Regions from separate parts of the Microbulbifer sp. ABF4_107 genome, predicted to be linked through region 3. Evidence: predicted binding sites of a transcription regulator. Region 3 holds the regulator's gene; each other region holds the start of a gene.

Region 1 (5,836 bases), 900 kb from region 3:
AGTTCTATCGCCAACTGTTGAGCGACATGGTTCAGTTCACATCCCAGCAAGCGAATTTTCACGTGAGATACAGGCAGGGCCCAGAAACTATGCAGCCAGTTTGCGAGCTGAGCGGGGCTGCAATAAATCCGTTGCTCACCACGCAGGCCATTGCTAATTCCACTGACAGGTTGGTTAAAGCCAGCTTGCGCACCGTGCCCACTGATCAGGACTGTTGCCTCCCTCTCCACGTTGTTAAGACAGTGCCACGCTGTGGTATCTACAGTTGTGCAATTGGTTTTCAACCTGTATTTGGTGAGACTCGTTGCAAGAACGTTATCAATATTTTGCAAAAATGGATTTATATAGTACTGCGGTCGTGCTTGTGGCATGTCAATTCCCTCTGGTTTTTATCTAAGCTAATAGTGCACGACTCTATGCAGCATTAGAAAGAAACAGCTGACAAAATAAATTGAGGCAGGGTGAATTGTTTGTCTGCAGCAGTTTGTGATTGTACGTGCCTGGTTGTTGTAGGGAGCGGTCTTTCAAGTGGCGCATTTTTTGCGTTTGGAATATGCACGACCTACTTCTTGAGCTTCTGCGGCCGAAAAACCCCCACATTCCGATAACCCTCATCCAGCAGATGCGAAGCATGTAACTGGCTCATTACCCCGCGCGCGCAGTACAACAGGTACTGCTTTTCCTTATCCAGTTTCTGGAAGGCGGTGCTGAGACGATAGAAGGGGATGGTTTCCACTTCTGCATTTTCCAGCTCCAACGGGTTCACTTCTTCTTCGGTGGGATGGCGGATGTCGATGATGATGGCATCGCCGGGCTCGCTGAAAATATCCACCGGCGGTGCATCCTCGCCGAGGTCGTCCATCACCTGATCGATATTCTGCATCACCCGGTTGCCGATGGCGCGGTCGAGGACGGTGAAGTCGAAGCGGGTTTCCTCGTGTTCGATCTTTTCCATTTTTGCGCGGGTGGTGGGTTTTACCGAAATCACCCCGCAGTACTCCGGCATATTCGCGGCAAACTCCTCGGTACCGATTTCCCGCGCGGTGCGAATGATGTCGGTTTTGTCGGAGGTGATCAGCGGACGCAGTACCAGGGTGTCGGTGACGCTGTCGATTACCGACAGGTTTTTCAGGGTCTGGCTGGAGACCTGGGCGATGGCTTCGCCGGTTACCACTGCGTCCACTTCCAGTTCTTTGGCCACGGCGGTGGCGGCGCGCAACATCATGCGCTTGAGGGTGACCCCCATATAGGAATCGTCCACCTGTTCCAGAATCTCCGCCACCACTTCATCAAACGGCACGGTAACAAAGCGCACCCGGTGTGAGGCGCCGTACTTATTCCACAGGTAGAAGGCCACTTCTTTTACCCCCAGTTCGTGCTGGCGGCCGCCGAGGTTGAAAAACAGAAAGTGGGTGCGGATGCCGCGTTTCATGGTCAGGTAACTGGCGACGGTGGAATCGAAGCCGCCGGACACCAGTGACAGCACCGGGTCCTGGGTGCCAAGCGGGAAGCCGCCGAGGCCCTGGTGCAGTTCCTCGATCACGTTCAGCTTGTCGTGGCGGACTTCCAGTTTGACGGTGATGTCCGGGTTTTTCAGTTTTACCCCGGCGGCTTGGGTATTCATATTCAGGCCGCCGCCCACATACTGTTCCACGTCGAGGGACTGGAATTCGTGTTTGCCGGTGCGTTTCACCCGCACGCAGAACGTCTTGCCAGCCAGTTGCGGACCCCAGATCGCCAGGGTCTTCTGATAGATGTCATCCAGGTCGCCCAGCGGGAACTGCTGCACCCGTGCAAAGTTGGCGATTCCCGGGGTGTGCGCCAGTACCTCTTCGATACGGTCGGAAAGGTGGGATACTGCGTCCGGCGCAATGACGTCGATCTTTTCCCAGTCCTTCTGCACCTTGATACGGTCATCCAGCTGGCGCATCAGCTTGCGCAGGTTATCGGCGAGCTGTCGCGACATGCGCTTGCGCACGGGGTTGCTCTTGATGGTGATCTCTGGGAAAAATTTGACGACGAAGTGCATAGAGGTGTGCCGGAACCGCGGTTGAATTTGAGGCCGGGAGCGGATTTGGTGGCTTCCCGGAAAAGGTGGCGAATTATAAACTCGCAATAAGGAATTTGCTCGCGGCACCAAGTTGGTGCTTCTCGTGACTTTCTGGCCCCAAAATAGTGCAAATAGAGGTTTGAGGGCACCATTATTGGGACTATCGTGACCTGAGAGGGAGTGCTGGCGCTTGAAATAACGTGCTGGTTGGTTGATTTGCACCCGATTGCTCCCGCGGGTGGCCATTTCCAACGACCCGAATCACATTGTTACCGGTTTGCCCCAATTTGGCACACTCTTTGCTTTTACTGTTGCCACAAGATAAAGCGAATCGGCGCGAACATAACTTTTCATTCTTGGAGGACTGTAATGTCAAAGACGCTCGACCTGATCAAAGAGAGCGAAGCCAAATGGGTAGACCTGCGCTTCACCGATACCAAAGGTAAGGAACAACACGTTTCCATTCCGTCTAAGGAAGTTGACGGTGAGTTCTTCGAAGAAGGCAAGATGTTCGATGGTTCTTCCATCGCTGGCTGGAAGGGCATCAACGAATCCGACATGATCCTGATGCCGGATGACGAAACTTCGTTCATTGACCCGTTCACCGACGAAGCGACCGTGATCATTCGCTGTAACATCGTTGACCCGATCACCGGTCAGGGCTACGAGCGCGACCCGCGTTCCATCGCACTGCGCGCCGAGGAATACCTGAAGTCCACCGGTCTGGGCGACACCGTGCTGATGGGCCCGGAGCCCGAGTTCTTCGTATTCGACGACATCACCTGGGGTGCCGAAATGGGCGGCGCCTTCTACAAAATCAACTCTGAAGAAGCGGCCTGGTCTTCCGGCGCCTCTTTCGCAGAAGGCAACATGGGTCACCGCCCGGGCGTTAAGGGCGGCTACTTCCCGGTTCCGCCGGTCGACTCCCTGCACGACATCCGTGCCGCCATGTGTTCCGCCATGGAAGCCATGGGCCTGGAGATCGAAGTACACCACCACGAAGTGGGTACCGCTGGCCAGTGTGAAATCGGCGTTGGCGCCAACACCCTGACCAAAAAGGCTGACGAAGTTCAGATCCTGAAGTACGCGGTACACAACGTAGCGCACGCTTACGGCAAAACCGCCACCTTCATGCCCAAGCCGCTGGTCGGTGACAACGGTTCCGGTATGCACGTACACCAGTCCTTCAGCAAGGACGGCGTAAACCAGTTCGCGGGCGACGCCTACGCTGGCCTGTCTGAAACTGCCCTGTTCTACATCGGCGGTATCATCAAGCACGCACGCGCCCTGAACGCGATCTGTAACGCGTCTACCAACTCCTACAAGCGTCTGGTTCCGGGCTTCGAAGCGCCGGTAATCCTGGCCTACTCCGCGCGTAACCGCTCTGCGTCCATCCGTATCCCGTTCGTGCCGAGCCCGAAAGGCAAGCGTATCGAGACCCGCTTCCCGGATCCGACCGCCAACCCGTACCTGGCCTTCGCTGCACTGCTGATGGCTGGCCTCGACGGCGTGAAGAACAAGATCCACCCTGGCGACGCTGCAGACAAAGACCTGTACGACCTGCCGGCGGAAGAGCTGGCCGAGTACCCGACCGTTGCTGCCAGCCTGGATCAGGCCCTGGAAGCACTGGATCAGGACCGCGCCTTCCTGACCGAAGGTGGTGTATTCACTGACGACGCCATCGACGCCTACATCGAACTGAAGAAAGAAGAAGTACAGCGTCTGCAGATGACCACGCACCCGGTTGAGTTCGAGCTTTACTACTCTTGCTAATGTAAGTCCTGCCAATTAGCAGGTATCATCTCTGCGCCCCCGCCGGTTCTTTTGAAGGGCCGATGAGAAGGTGCAAAGATGACGAGAAAGCCCATACCGACAGGTGTGGGCTTTTTTTATGCGCCGAACTCGGTGGTATATGGCTGGAGTATTTATGCGGTTATATCGTTCGCGAGTACACTAGCCTTTAGAGAACGGAATGTTGCAAAGAAGATTGCGGGAGCGCCCATGATCAGATCCACCGCGCAGTTGTCCATACTCTGGCTTGCACTACTGGCAATGCCGGGTTTGGCCCAGGAGCACAGTGACGACAAATCCGCCGCCCAGGGGAATTCCTCCGGTAGCGCCGTCTACAAGATTGTCGGCCCCGATGGGCGCGTGACATTCAGCGACAACCCTCCCGCTGGAGAAAAGGCCGAAAAAGTGGAAATCGGCCCTATCAATGTCCAGCCGGCCACCCCCGGGGAGGGTCTCCCCACGCGCAAACTGTCGCCGCGCAGTGAAGCAGAGCGTGAGCGCGCCGAACTGGGGCCGGTGAATTTTGCCATTGTCAGCCCAGCCAACGATGCGACTATTCCCCCGGGGCAGCGCTTTATTGTGCTCGAAGTGGCGCTGAACCCGGTACCGCGGGACGGATATCAGTTTTTTGCGGTCATTGATGGCCAGCGCTGGTCCGGCAGCTCCTCCGGTACCAGCCTGGATATATCGGCGCTGGAACGCGGCACTCACACCATCCAGGCAGTATTGCTCGGTGCCAGCGGCGAGCCCCTGGCGCAGTCCCAGACCATCCAGGTACACGTTAAGCGCCCCGGCGGTCAGGTGCCGGACTTCCCCGCCGAGCAGGCCCCACAGATGCCGCGCTTGCCGCAGGCCCCCGGAGTGGCGAAGCCAATCAAGCCCCAGCCGCGCTGAGGCAGGCACAATACCTGCCCCTCCGACACAGCCCTCGCCAGCGTCCGCAGCGGGGGCTTCATTCTTTCTCGGTTTGTTCTCGGTTTGCAGTTGCGCCCCGCACTGACTCACTCGCCCGTACCCACGCCCCACAATGTGCTTCGGCGCTGGCCATTTTTTGCTCTGCGCACAATAATGGTGCGATCGATATTGGCTGCAGCCGCCAGTGGCTCGTAAATCTTCATATGGGCCCGATTTTTTGCGCCATTTTGGTTTGCTTCTTGCACTGCCATTAAGCGAACCGGACATGTGAATTACTTCGGAACCGCGAATGCTCAATGACCGCCAGTTGCGCCTGCTGTTGGACAACCTCACCTCGGCCGTTTTGGTGCTCGATGAAAACCTGTCCCTCTGCTATCTGAACTCCGCCGCGGAAGACCTGGTGGCGGCGTCCAGCGCCCGCGCCTGTGGCCAGCCCCTCGAGGAGGTGGTACGGGAAAACCCCGCGGCCCTGCAGGCGCTGCGCTCGTCACTGGCCAGTGGTGAGAAATACACCGTGCGTCGCGCCCTGTGGTTTTTGCACAACCTGGAAGAGTGCACCGTCGACTACTCGGTAACCCCGCTTACCGAATTGGGGCTGCTGTTGCTGGAAGTACAGTCGATGGACCGCCTGCTGCGCATTGCGCGCGAGGATGCACTGATCTCTGCGCAGGAGACCACCCGCAATCTGGTGCGTGGCATGGCGCACGAAGTCAAAAATCCCCTCGGTGGTATTCGCGGAGCGGCACAGTTACTGCAAAGAGAGCTGAGTGAGCTGGATGATGAAGGGCTTGGGGAGTACACCCAGATCATCATCGAAGAAGCCGATCGGCTGCGTAATCTGGTGGACCGCATGTTGGGGCCAAGGATTCCAGTAAGGCTGGAGCCGGTGAACGTGCACACCATCACCGAGCGCGTCGCGCAATTGGTGGAAGCCGAGTGCAGTGGCGAGCTGATTATCCAGCGGGATTACGATCCCTCGATACCGGATATTCCGGCAGACAGCGAGCAATTGATCCAGGCGGTATTGAATATCGCGCGCAACGCCATGCAAGCCATCGAAGAAAATATTGGCCTGGCGGA
Region 2 (5,836 bases), 2.0 Mb from region 3:
GGCTCCGGCAGTTTGACGAAAATTTCTTTGTTGATGTCGTAACACTTCTTCGCATCAAACACGTACAGCGCCACCAGGGATACATAAATCGCGATCGCCACCGGCATTGCCAGCATGCCCACGCCCGCCGGCGACAGCTTCCAGGTCAGCAGCGCCAGCGCCGCATACATGGGCACCTTCATGATCAGCAGCAGTACAAAGTCCGACGGGCTGGACACTTCCATACCGCCGATTTTCTTCGGCTTGAAATAGGTGCCGCCTTTCGGAGTGTCGGTTACCGAGCGGTAATAAATCACACTGTAAACCAGCGCAATCACACCGGTAATACCGATGGCATAGCGCCAGCCGTCGTCGCCACCGAACAGCAGTGCGATGGTCGGCAGACTCATGGCACCGGCGGCAGAACCAAAGTTACCCCAGCCACCGTAAATACCTTCCGCGGTACCCAGCTGCTTTGCCGGGAACCACTCGGAAACCATGCGGATGCCAATCACGAACCCTGCGCCGATAAAGCCCAGCAGAAAACGGCCGATAGCCGCCGCGGTAAAGCTGTCCGCCAGCGCAAAGATAAAACAGGGGATACTGCCAATGGCCAGCAGCAGGGAATAGGTCAGGCGCGGGCCGTATTTATCGGTCAGCATGCCGATAATCACCCGCGCCGGAATGGTCAGCGCCACGTTCAGGATCAGCAGTGTCTTCACTTGCTCGGAGGTGAGCGACAGGCTGTCGGCAATGGCCATCAGCAGCGGTGCGTGGTTGAACCAGGCAAGGAAGGTAATAAAGAAAGCGATCCAGGTCAGGTGCAGCACCCGGATCTTTCCTTTGAAGGAAAACAGATTTAAAGAATCACTGGACATGGTCGTATCCCGTTAGTTATGAATCTTTTCTCTGTTCTGTTGCGGTCGCCGCCCGAAACGCGAGCTCGTCATCCCCGCGAACGCGGGGATCCAGATACCGCAGAGCTGGATTCCCGCCTTCGCGGGAATGACGGAAGTGGAAGAGCTCAGGCTACATCAATCAGGGAGACACTGCCGTCCGGCATCACCTCTACCATATGGCCTTCCGGCTCTTCCATCAGCAACAGAACAATAAAACTGAAAACAGCGGTGCCGGCGATCACCAGGAAAAACGTCTGGTAATCCACCAGGGTCAGCACCGTCAGAAAAAATACCGCGCCCACATTGCCGTAGGCGCCGGTCATACCGGCAATCTGGCCGGTGAGGCGGCGCTTTATCAGCGGCACTACCGCGAATACCGCACCGGCACCGGCCTGTACAAAGAAGGAACACAGCATGGCCGCACCCACCGCCAGGTACAGCGGCCAGGTTTCACCGATCTGGCTCATCAGCAGGTAACCGCAGGCGAGGCCCGCCACCAGAATCATCAGCACCGGTTTGCGACCATATTTATCGCTCAGCAGACCGCCGGTGGGGCGGGAAACCAGGTTCATAAAGGAATAGGCGGAGGCCACCAGACCGGCTTTTACCGGGTCCAGGGTGAAGGTCTCGAAGAAAAACAGCGGCAGCATGGAGATCACTGCCAGCTCGGAACCGAAAGTGGCGAAGTACAGCAGATTGAGAATCGCCACCTGCTTGAATTTGTAGCGGTGAATCGGCGCCGGTGGATTGGTGAAAACCTCCCGGTTGATGCTCCAGGTTTTTTTCAGTTCCAGCAGATAGAGACCGGTGAGGGCGGCGTAAATGGTGTAGGTCCAGAACTGATTCAGCAGGCCCACTTCCGCCGGCGACAGTTTCCAGGTCAACAGCGCCAGGGCGCCGTACATGGGCAGCTTCATAAACAGCAGCAGAAAAAAGTCGCCGCTACTGGTCACTTCCATCGCGCCGATTTTTTTCGGCTTGAAATAGGTCGATCCTTTGGGAGTGTCGGTCACGCTGTTGTAGTAGACCACGCTGTACAGCAGCGCGATCACACCGGTGAGACCAATGGCGTAGCGCCAGCCGTCGTCACCACCGAATACTAATGCTAGGGAAGGCAGTAAGATGGCGCCGGCGGCGGAACCGAAGTTACCCCAGCCTCCGTAGACACCCTCGGCGGTGCCGAGGTGGCGGGCGGGGAACCACTCGCTCACCATGCGGATACCGATCACGAAGCCGGCACCGATAAAGCCCATAAAAAAGCGGGCGATGGCCGCCTGCACAAAACTGTCGGCCAGGGCGAATACGAAACAGGGAAGGCCGCCGATGGCCAGCAGCGCGGAGAAGGTCAGGCGCGGGCCGTATTTGTCGGTGAGCATGCCGATGATCATGCGCGCGGGAATGGTCAGCGCCACGTTCAGGATCAGCAGGGTTTTTACCTGGTCCGGAGTCAGTGCCAGGCTTTCTGCGATGGCCATCAGCAGCGGGGCGTGGCTGAACCAGGCAAAGAAGCACAGGAAAAAGGCCAGCCAGGTCATGTGCAGGATTTTGACGTTACCGGTAAACGACAACAGGTTCAGGCGATCGGATTGACTGTGTCCAGACATCGGTTTCTCTAATTCCCTCATCGGAGCAGCTGGGTTCGTGTCGGCGGGGCCAAATCGCAGACACAAAAAAAGCCCACGGGCGCAGCTGGCTGCCGCCGGTGGACTTCGCTGTCCTGAATTTCGTATTCGCTATGGTTTCTCAATAAAGAGATGGCGCTACTGACTTCAGCGTTGGGATTTGCCCGAGTCTTGCTCAGGTCTGTTGTTTTTATCCCGCCGCTTTGCGCGCGCATTTAATAGGTATTCAATATCTGTGCCATTTTTGGGCGAGGTACGGATGGTGGTGCAAAGGGGGGAAGTCTATTGGTGCGGGAGAGAGTGGGTGCCCTGTTTTGGGCTGTTTTGAGCGCCCCGGTGCACGCTTGTGCACCGGGGGCGGGCGAGCCCTGGTCGGGCTGGGGGTTAATTGGTGCGGGCGTGCCTGGGGGCGCTCAGCTGCTGGTGGCGAATATAGTCCAGGGTTTGCTGGTGGAGATCGGACTGGAACAGCGCCGCCGTGTCCATATCCACCGGCGCAATCTCATTACACAGGGTGAGCAGCTCGCGGGCCTTCTTCTCGGTGGGGCGGCCGTGGTCCGTCTGCGGGTGGGCGAACAGGTGCCAGCCGGTATTCTGTGTCGGTTCGCGGCCTTGCTGGCTCAGCAGTTGGTCGTTCAGGGAGGCGGCAAAGGTTTCCTCCGGCAGGTCGAGATATTCGGCCCGGGCCAAAATACCGATGGCATCGCGGCGGTGACTGCGGTCGCTCAACCAGCCGCAGGCTTCCAGCAGGGCGGCGCGCAGGGCCAGGTGGGTGGCCGGGTTGGCCTCGTGCCAGCTCTGGGTGACTGCCAGCACTTTTTCCGGCATTGCTGGCATCAGGGCATTGTTGGGGGTGGCGATCACACCGATACCTTCCTGTACCGCGAGGGTGTTCCAGGGCTCGCCCACACAGAAACCATCGATATCGCCGCGGCGCAAATGATCCACCATCTGCTCCGGTGGCAGTACCAGCAGGCGTACATCGGTATCGGGGTTGATGCCGGCGCTGTTCAGCCAGTGACGCAGTTGCAGAGTGTGGCTGGCAAAGGGGTAGACGCTGGCAAAGGTCAGCGGCGCTTCATCGTCACCGCGGGCGTCAATAAATGCTTTGAGTGCGGCACCGGTGCCGGCGGCATCGTCGGTATCTGTCTGCAGCTGATCGTAGAGCGCTTTTGACAGGGTGATGGCGTTGCCGTTGCAGCTAAGGATCAGGCCACTGAGAAGCTGTTCTTCGCAGTGTGGCAGCGTCTGCTTCAGGGTCAGTGGCATGGGGGCCAGCATCGCCGCGGCATCGGCGGCGCCACCAATCAGTTTGTCGCGCAGGGTGGCCCAGGAGGTTTCCCGCTGCAACCCCACGTTCAGTCCGTAGCGATCAAACAGGCCCATCTCGCGAGCAATGATCAGCGGTGCGCTGTCGGTGAGGCGCAGGTAAAGAAGTTTCAGGTTTGGCTTTTCGGCTTGCAGGCTGCTCACAGTAATACTCTCGAATTCTTTTTAGTCATTGGTCGCACCAGGGGGTCTTCCGTATTAATTCACTGCGCTCTGCAGATGCGTGACGATCTGCTCTGCCACATTGCGCATGGTGGAATTGCTGTTCATGGCCAGGGTGCGCAGGGTCTGGTGGGCGGCCTGCTCGCTGATGTTTTTGCGCGCCATCAGCAGGCCTTTGGCCCGCTCAATGATTTTGCGCTCGTCGAGTTGCTGCTGGGTGCGCTCCAGGGATTGGCGCAGGTGCTGGTAGCTGCGAAACTGGGCCATGGCGATTTCGATGGCCGGTGCCACCCGCTCCGCGGACAGGCCCTCGGCCATATAGGCGCTGACCCCGGCCTCTACCGCACTGGTAATAAACTCAGCGCCGCCGCGGGCGGAGAACATCGCCACCGGGGTGGGATTGTGCTGGTTGATCACCGACAGGCTCTCGAGAATATCCCGGTCCGGGGATTCGATATCGATCAGCACGATGTCCGGGCGGTGTTGTTCTACCTGAAACAGCAGGCCTTCGGCACTGGAAAGTTGAGCCAGCAGGTTGTAGCCGGCAGCGGTGAGCTGCCCGGCGACCATAGAGGCGCGTTCGGGCTGGTCATCGACCAGCAGAATACTGATAGGGGCAGTGGCAGGTATCGTCGTCATCGCTTCCGTCAAAACTTCAGTTCGAACTGCAGCCAGAACTTGTCCGAATCGGTGCTGAAGGTATCAGCATCGTAGGTGGCGTACTTGGCGAGCAGGCCGATATTTCTTGTTATGGCATAGGTCGCTACCAGGTCGAGTTCGTTGCCGTACTCGCGGCTGTGGCGATCGCTATAGAATTTATGCAAAGTCGCTGCAATCTTGATGCCAGAGACAGCGGCTGAGCTGTCGACTCATCAGTCCCAAGTACCATCCCGAGCACCATCAATTCCTGCAGTCCGGCAGGCATAAAAAAGCCCGGCGGCACGGATTGTGCAGCCGGGCTTCTTTGCCTGAGGTATATGGACAATCAAAACTCGTACCAACTGCAGCAGATCCCGTGAACCTTCGGGAAAACCTGACCTCCCGGACCGGTAGTGGACGGGTGATGCGCTTGGCCGTTGCCCTGGGTGCCTCCAGTTGGTGCGAGGCGGGCGGCATTGGCGGCAATTTGGTGCAGTGCTGACTGTTGCGGCCTCAAAAGGGAGCCGCGGAGCGAAATAGCCCTTTTGGGCTAGTGGAGTCCGCTATGGATTATGCGAAGCTGCTTTTGTTGTATCGTTTCCTTTTCAGGATGTCACAAGGAAGGATGATTCTGATGCCAGGAAGCCGTATTCAATGACCCCTCCCGATAACTTCAACTCGTTTGGCAAGCCCAGCTCCGATGCCGGCGCTGCGACGGTCAATAAGCCTCAAAACGCCCGCAGTAGCGCTGCACCCGTACAGGTTTGCCCGGTTGTTCTCGCTGGTGGTCTGTCCAGCCGCATGGGCCAGGACAAGGCGCTGCTAAAATTATCCAATGGACGCTCTCTGCTGGAGCAGGCCAAGAACCAGTTTGCCCAGATGCGCGCGGTTAATGGTGTCAATTTGATGCCCACACTGGTTAGCGGGCGTCGCCCTGGAGGGATTCCGGACCAGACCGAGGCCGTCGGTCCCCTTGGAGGCCTGCAGGCAATTTACCGGCACCTGCAACAGTGGGATTTGCCCTGTGATGCACTGCTGGTGGTACCGGTGGATATGCCTCTGCTGACCCCCGGGCTGCTGCATCGATTGTGTGTGGCCGGGCAGACCGTGGAGCAGGCGGTGTGTTATGGCAATTATTACCTGCCGTGCTGGTTGCCGCTGGGGCAGCGCTGCCGTGATTATCTGGACGCCGCGGCAGAGGGCAAT
Region 3 (5,836 bases):
CAACGAGCAGAAAACCTTCCACACCCTGGACGGCCACGGTATTAAAATGCTGCAGCAGTCTGGCGTCGCGGTTGCTATCATCACCGGCCGGCGCAGCGCCCTGGTTGAAAAACGTGCGCACGACCTGGGTATCACCCGCCTGATTCAGGGCCGTGAAGACAAATACAGCGCCTTTCTCGAGCTTTTCGCGGGCGAGCCATACGATCTGGAACACATCGCCTATGTCGGCGACGACTATCCTGATCTGCAACTGATGACCCGCGTGGGCTGCCCGATCGCGGTTCCCAACGCGGCTTCACCGGTACAGGAACGCGCCCTGTTCACCACCGAACGCAGCGGCGGCCTGGGCGCGGTGCGAGAGGTTTGCGATCGCATTATGCGTGCCCAGGGAACCTTCGACGCAGCGCTGGCTCCTTATATAGCGCAGTAATTGAATTGCGTTAAAACCTGACACAGGAAAAAGGAAGAAATATCGGATGCGCACCTGGCTTCCCCTGGTGATCGTAGTTGCACTGATCTCCCTCGGGCTATGGTTCACCGAAAGTCCGCCCGAACAACTGCTGGGCAAGCGCCCAACTCAGCAAGAGTACAACCGCGCTGCCGATCTGATCATTCGCGATGCGCGCACACGGCATTACGGGGTCGAGGGCGACCTGGCCTACGAAGTAGACGCCAAACGTATTACTTTTTTCCAGTTTGCCCGCCGCGACCGAGCTGACCTTACCGAGCCGCGGATGATGTTTTACCAGGGCGATGACACCAAGTGGCGCACGGAGTCCCGTACCGGCGTGGCTTATGACAACGGGCAAAAGGTGGTTCTGGAGGGCGATGTCTCGGTTATGGAGCTGCCCCAACCCGGCATTACGCTGCGCACGCCGAAAATTGTCATCAAACCCCGCGAGGAATTCGCCGAAACGGACAAAGTTGTTACCATCACCGATGGCCTCAACCTCACCACCGGCAAGGGCCTGCGCGCCGATCTAAAAAAAGACAAGGTAGAAATACTGTCCGATGTGGAAAGCCGCTATGAACTTCGCTGACTTACGCCGCCGCCTGACCACTTTGGCACTGGCACTCGCCTGCGCACTGCCCGGCATCCAGGCCGTCGCCTTGCCCGACGACCGCCAGCAGCCGGTCAAGGTTTCTGCAGACAACCTGGAAGCGAACCGCAGCAAGAACCTGTCGGTCTACAGCGGCAATGTTGTAATCAGCCAGGGCTCCCTGCAGATTCGTGCCGACCGGGTTGAAGTGCACGGCAACAGCAAGGGAGAGATCAACAAGGTCATCGCCACCGGCACGCCAGCGCACTTCCAGCAACAGGTCGAAGAAAGCACCACGCCGGTCAAGGCCCGCGCTGCGCGCATCGAATTCCTGGTGGCCAATGACGCCCTGCAACTTACCGGAGAGGCGTTTGTCGACCGCGACGGCAACACCCTGACCGCCGAACGCATCGATTACGACCTGAACAGTGAGCAGATGAAGGCCCGCGGCCAGTCAGAGAAAAAGCGCGTGGAAATGATCTGGAAGCCCGAAGGGCAGTCCGGGGACACCGACGGACAGTAATGAGACTTTAGCGAGTAACGGCATTGAGCCATTACCGCCAACGCAACACGCAGATTTATTGAGTGCGGCCAGGTGCCGCCCCAGCCGGAATTGAATAATGCCAACGCTCAAGGCGCTCCATCTCGCCAAGCAGTACAAAAAGCGCAAAGTCGTTCAGGATGTCTCCGTGAGCGTATCCAGCGGCCAGGTCGTCGGCCTGCTGGGACCCAACGGCGCGGGTAAAACCACCTGCTTCTATATGATCGCCGGTCTGGTGCAGGCGGATGCTGGCCAGGTATTGATCGACGATGAAGATATCACCGGCCTGTCCATGCATGGCCGCGCGCGCAAAGGCATTGGTTACCTGCCTCAGGAAGCCTCCGTTTTCCGCCGCCTCTCGGTGCAGGACAATATCCTCGCGATCCTGCAGACTCGCAAAGACCTGAACAATGCCCAGCGCAAGGAGCAGCTGGAAGCCCTCCTGGAAGAGTTCCACATCACCCATATCCGCGAAAGCCTGGGTATGGCCCTATCAGGTGGTGAGCGGCGGCGAGTGGAGATTGCCCGCGCCCTGGCAACCAACCCCGCATTCGTATTGCTGGACGAGCCATTCGCCGGTGTCGATCCCATTTCCGTCAACGATATCAAGCAGATCATCCGCCACTTGAAAGACCGCGGAATCGGCGTTCTGATCACCGACCACAACGTTCGCGAGACCCTGGACATCTGTGAGACCGCGTTTATCGTCAGCGAAGGCCACATTATCGCCTCTGGCGACCCCCGCGACGTGGCCGAAAACAAACAGGTGAAAGACGTCTACTTAGGACACGAGTTCACCATCTAGTTCACAGAGGGAAAGACCTCCCTATTTCACGCCAACTCGAAGACATTGGTCACAGGATTTAAGCTGTGACCAAATGCCATCATTTTTTCGGCACACTTATTGCTTAACCGCCCTCTTGTCTTCCGCCCCGCCCCGGGGTAGTCTGCATGAAATGAGCTTTACCCCGCCGCCGGAAACATAAAATTCTCCGCAGCGGATTCACGCCAGATTTTTCTGCCGGCACACCCCTATGAAGCAGTCACTCCAGTTAAAACTCGGCACTCAGCTGACAATGACGCCACAGCTGCAACAGGCCATCCGCCTGCTGCAGCTGTCGACGCTGGACCTGCAACAGGAAATTCAATCCGCCCTGGACAGCAACCCGCTGCTGGAGTCGGACTTCGACGAGCACGCCGGAGAATCACTCCAGGACCAGAACACTCCCGCAGAGCGCAAGGAAGAAGCCTCTGAGCGAGCCGCGGAAACCCAGGCCGAGTCCTCCGCAGACGGCGACTGGACCAACGATATTCCAGATGACCTGCCGGTAGATACGCGCTGGGACGACATCTATTCAAGCGGCAGCCACAGTGGCGGCGAGGGCGAAGATTTCGCGCTCGAGCAGCGCAGCGCGGCCTCGGAAAGCCTGCAGGATCACCTGCAGTGGCAACTCAACCTCACCCCACTCTCTATCGAAGACAAGCTGATCGGCGAAACGCTGATCGACGCCATCGCTCCCAACGGCTTCCTGGGTACCCCCATTGAAGAGCTGGCGGAGTCCATGGAGCTGGACGTCGATGAGGTCATGGCCGTATTGAAGACCATCCAGCAGCTGGAGCCGGCGGGCTGTGGCGCGCGCGATCTGCGCGAAAGCCTGCTGCTGCAACTGCGCCAGCTGCCGGACCAAACCCCCTGGCTTTCTCAGGCCGTAGCCGTGGTGAGCCAGCACCTGGACCTGCTGGGAAAACGGGACTTTCGCCAATTGAGCCGCCGCACCCGCCTCAGCGAAGCGCAACTGGGCGATGTCATGCGGCTGATCCAGACGCTCACGCCCTACCCCGGTGAGGCCTTCGGTGGCGAGGAGCCCCAGTATGTGGTGCCCGACGTCATCGTCAGCCGCAAGCAAGACCGCTGGGTCGTGGAACTAAACCCGGAAACCACGCCCAAGCTGCGCATCAATAACGCCTACGCGGCAATGATCAAGCGTGCAGACAACTCCAGTGAAAACAACTATCTGCGCGACAACCTGCAGGAAGCGCGCTGGTTCCTGAAAAGCCTGCAAAGCCGCCACGAAACGCTCCTCAAGGTCGCCAGCAGCATTGTGGAAAAGCAGCAGGGATTTTTCGAGCAGGGGCCGGAAGCCATGAAACCCATGGTGCTGGCGAATATTGCCGAAACCATCGGCATGCACGAGTCCACTATTTCCCGGGTCACCACCCAGAAGTACATGCTCACGCCTCGCGGCGTATTCGAACTCAAGTACTTTTTCTCCAGCCATGTCAGCACCGACTCCGGAGAAGATGCTTCCTCCACTGCCATCCGGGCGCTGATCCGCAAGCTGATCGATGGCGAGCAGCCGCGCAAACCGCTGTCTGACAACAAGATCACCCAGGAGCTCGACGCCCAGGGGATCAAGGTGGCGCGACGCACTGTAGCGAAATACCGGGAGTCCATGGGCATCCCCTCCTCAAGCGAAAGAAAGCGACTGGTGTAGGCCGCAGGGTCACACTTTTACCCAAACCCGTCGTGCCTTCCCCCCAATTCCACCTACACTTGGCCTCGGCGGCTATTTTCTGGGCAACCAATAGCCTGACAGCGAGTGTATCCTTCCATTCTGACGCACTTCCTAGTAGGGTTGCCGCCCTGTGCGGGGGTGCAGCCAGATTGTGTTGTACTCGATGAGGAGAAATCCATGCAGATCAATATCAGTGGCCACCATGTAGACGTTACTCCGGCCATTCGCGATTACTGCCTGACCAAACTGGACAAGCTCTCCCGCCACAATGACCTGATCACCACAACCCAGGTCACCCTGTCCGTCGACAAACTAGTCCAGAAAGCCGAAGCGCGGATTCACGTGAGCGGCAACAAGGATATTTTTGCCGATTCGGAGTCAGAGGATATGTACGCGGCGATTGATTCGCTGACCGACAAACTCGACCGACAGCTGTTGAAACACAAAGAGAAGTTACGCGGTCACCGCTAGGCTCCATCATTACGAGTCAACGGTTGATTCGCACCGCTAGATCATCTGCACGTTATGACATTGGAAGCATTACTCTCTCCCCGCCTGAGCCTTTGCCACCTGGCGGGGAGTAGCAAGAAAAAGCTGTTGCTCAATATCGCCCAGGCGATCTCCGAACTATACCCCGACCTGGACACCGACACAGTGTTCAACCAGCTGGTAGCCCGGGAGCGCCTGGGTTCTACCGGCATTGGTGAAGGTGTCGCCATTCCACACTGCCGTCTGCCTGGCTGTGAGAAGCCCATCGGTGTCCTTTGCACCACCTCTCCAGCTGTAGATTTTGACGCCATCGACCGTCAGCCGGTGGATCTGCTTTTCGCCCTGCTGGTACCGGAGGATTCCGACCAGGAGCACCTGGATACCCTGGCGGAAATTGCCGCCCTGTTCAGTGACAGCCGTGTACGTGAAAAGCTGCGCCAGGCCACTACCAGCGATGACCTCTACGCACTGGCCATTAACAGCGCAGCGGCGGCCTGATTTTTATTGAGCTAGCGCTCAATGGCGCAGCTTTCGACCCCGCGGATCGGGGTGACTGCTTTATACTGGCCCGACGAATAATTAGGGCCTGCTCAATTGGCAAGGAGCGCGAGTGCAATGCGATTGGTCATCATCAGCGGCCGTTCCGGCTCAGGAAAAAGTTCTGCCCTGCAGCTACTGGAAGACGTAGGCTTCAACTGCATCGATAACCTGCCCGCGAGCCTGCTGCCAGAATTGGTACGCCGGGTAAGCGAGCAATCACCACAGACTGCTCCGGGCCACCATGAAAACACCCAACTTGCCCTGGGCATCGACGCCCGCAACCTGTGGCAGGATGTGCGCCAGGCACCCCAGGTCATTCATGACCTGCGCGAGAGCGGTGTTGAATGCGACGTTGTCTATCTGGATGCACGCTCTCCGGTGCTGGTTCAACGCTTCAGCGAGACCCGACGCAAGCACCCCCTGAGCGACAGCCGAACCCACCTGTTGGAAGCCCTCAACCGGGAGAAAGAAATCCTGGCGCCACTGGCCTCCATGGCCGACCTGGTGATCGATACCAGCAGCCTTAGCCTGCACCAACTGCGCGACCAGATTAAAACCCGGGTGGTCGGCAAAGACTCACCGGGTATGGCGGTGCTATTCCAGTCTTTCGGCTTTAAGCACGGCGTGCCGGTAGACGCAGACCTGGTGTTTGACCTGCGCTGCCTGCCCAATCCGTACTGGGTAGCGGAGCTGCGAGAAAAAACCGGGAT

Evidence for each region. The regulator sigma-54, encoded in region 3, starts transcription at its own class of promoters, with help from an activator protein. The targets are predictions, from matches to a motif close to TGGCACANNNNTTGCNNT.
Region 1: glnA (glutamate--ammonia ligase) is a predicted target of sigma-54. The motif match lies at 2,339-2,356, and genes of this name have one in related genera.
Region 2: ACYX4K_RS11405 (NarK family nitrate/nitrite MFS transporter) is a predicted target of sigma-54. The motif match lies at 2,724-2,741, and genes of this name have one in related genera.

What each region holds. Positions count from the first base shown of each region.
Region 1 covers NZ_CM149983.1:3,889,686-3,895,521, forward strand. The annotation lists gene ACYX4K_RS15990 (hypothetical protein) at 1-371, opposite strand, end outside; gene thiI (tRNA uracil 4-sulfurtransferase ThiI) at 563-2,029, opposite strand; gene glnA (glutamate--ammonia ligase) at 2,420-3,823, shown strand; gene ACYX4K_RS16005 (DUF4124 domain-containing protein) at 4,052-4,735, shown strand; gene glnL (nitrogen regulation protein NR(II)) at 5,046-5,836, shown strand, end outside.
Region 2 covers NZ_CM149983.1:2,779,166-2,785,001, reverse strand. The annotation lists gene ACYX4K_RS11410 (NarK family nitrate/nitrite MFS transporter) at 1-857, opposite strand, end outside; gene ACYX4K_RS11405 (NarK family nitrate/nitrite MFS transporter) at 1,004-2,482, opposite strand; gene ACYX4K_RS11400 (CmpA/NrtA family ABC transporter substrate-binding protein) at 2,885-3,973, opposite strand; gene ACYX4K_RS11395 (ANTAR domain-containing response regulator) at 4,028-4,630, opposite strand; gene ACYX4K_RS11390 (hypothetical protein) at 4,639-4,815, opposite strand; gene mobA (molybdenum cofactor guanylyltransferase) at 5,285-5,836, shown strand, end outside.
Region 3 covers NZ_CM149983.1:578,425-584,260, reverse strand. The annotation lists gene ACYX4K_RS02310 (KdsC family phosphatase) at 1-430, shown strand, start outside; gene lptC (LPS export ABC transporter periplasmic protein LptC) at 477-1,040, shown strand; gene lptA (lipopolysaccharide transport periplasmic protein LptA) at 1,027-1,563, shown strand; gene lptB (LPS export ABC transporter ATP-binding protein) at 1,661-2,386, shown strand; gene ACYX4K_RS02290 (RNA polymerase factor sigma-54) at 2,616-4,076, shown strand; gene hpf (ribosome hibernation-promoting factor, HPF/YfiA family) at 4,275-4,568, shown strand; gene ptsN (PTS IIA-like nitrogen regulatory protein PtsN) at 4,623-5,084, shown strand; gene rapZ (RNase adapter RapZ) at 5,202-5,836, shown strand, end outside.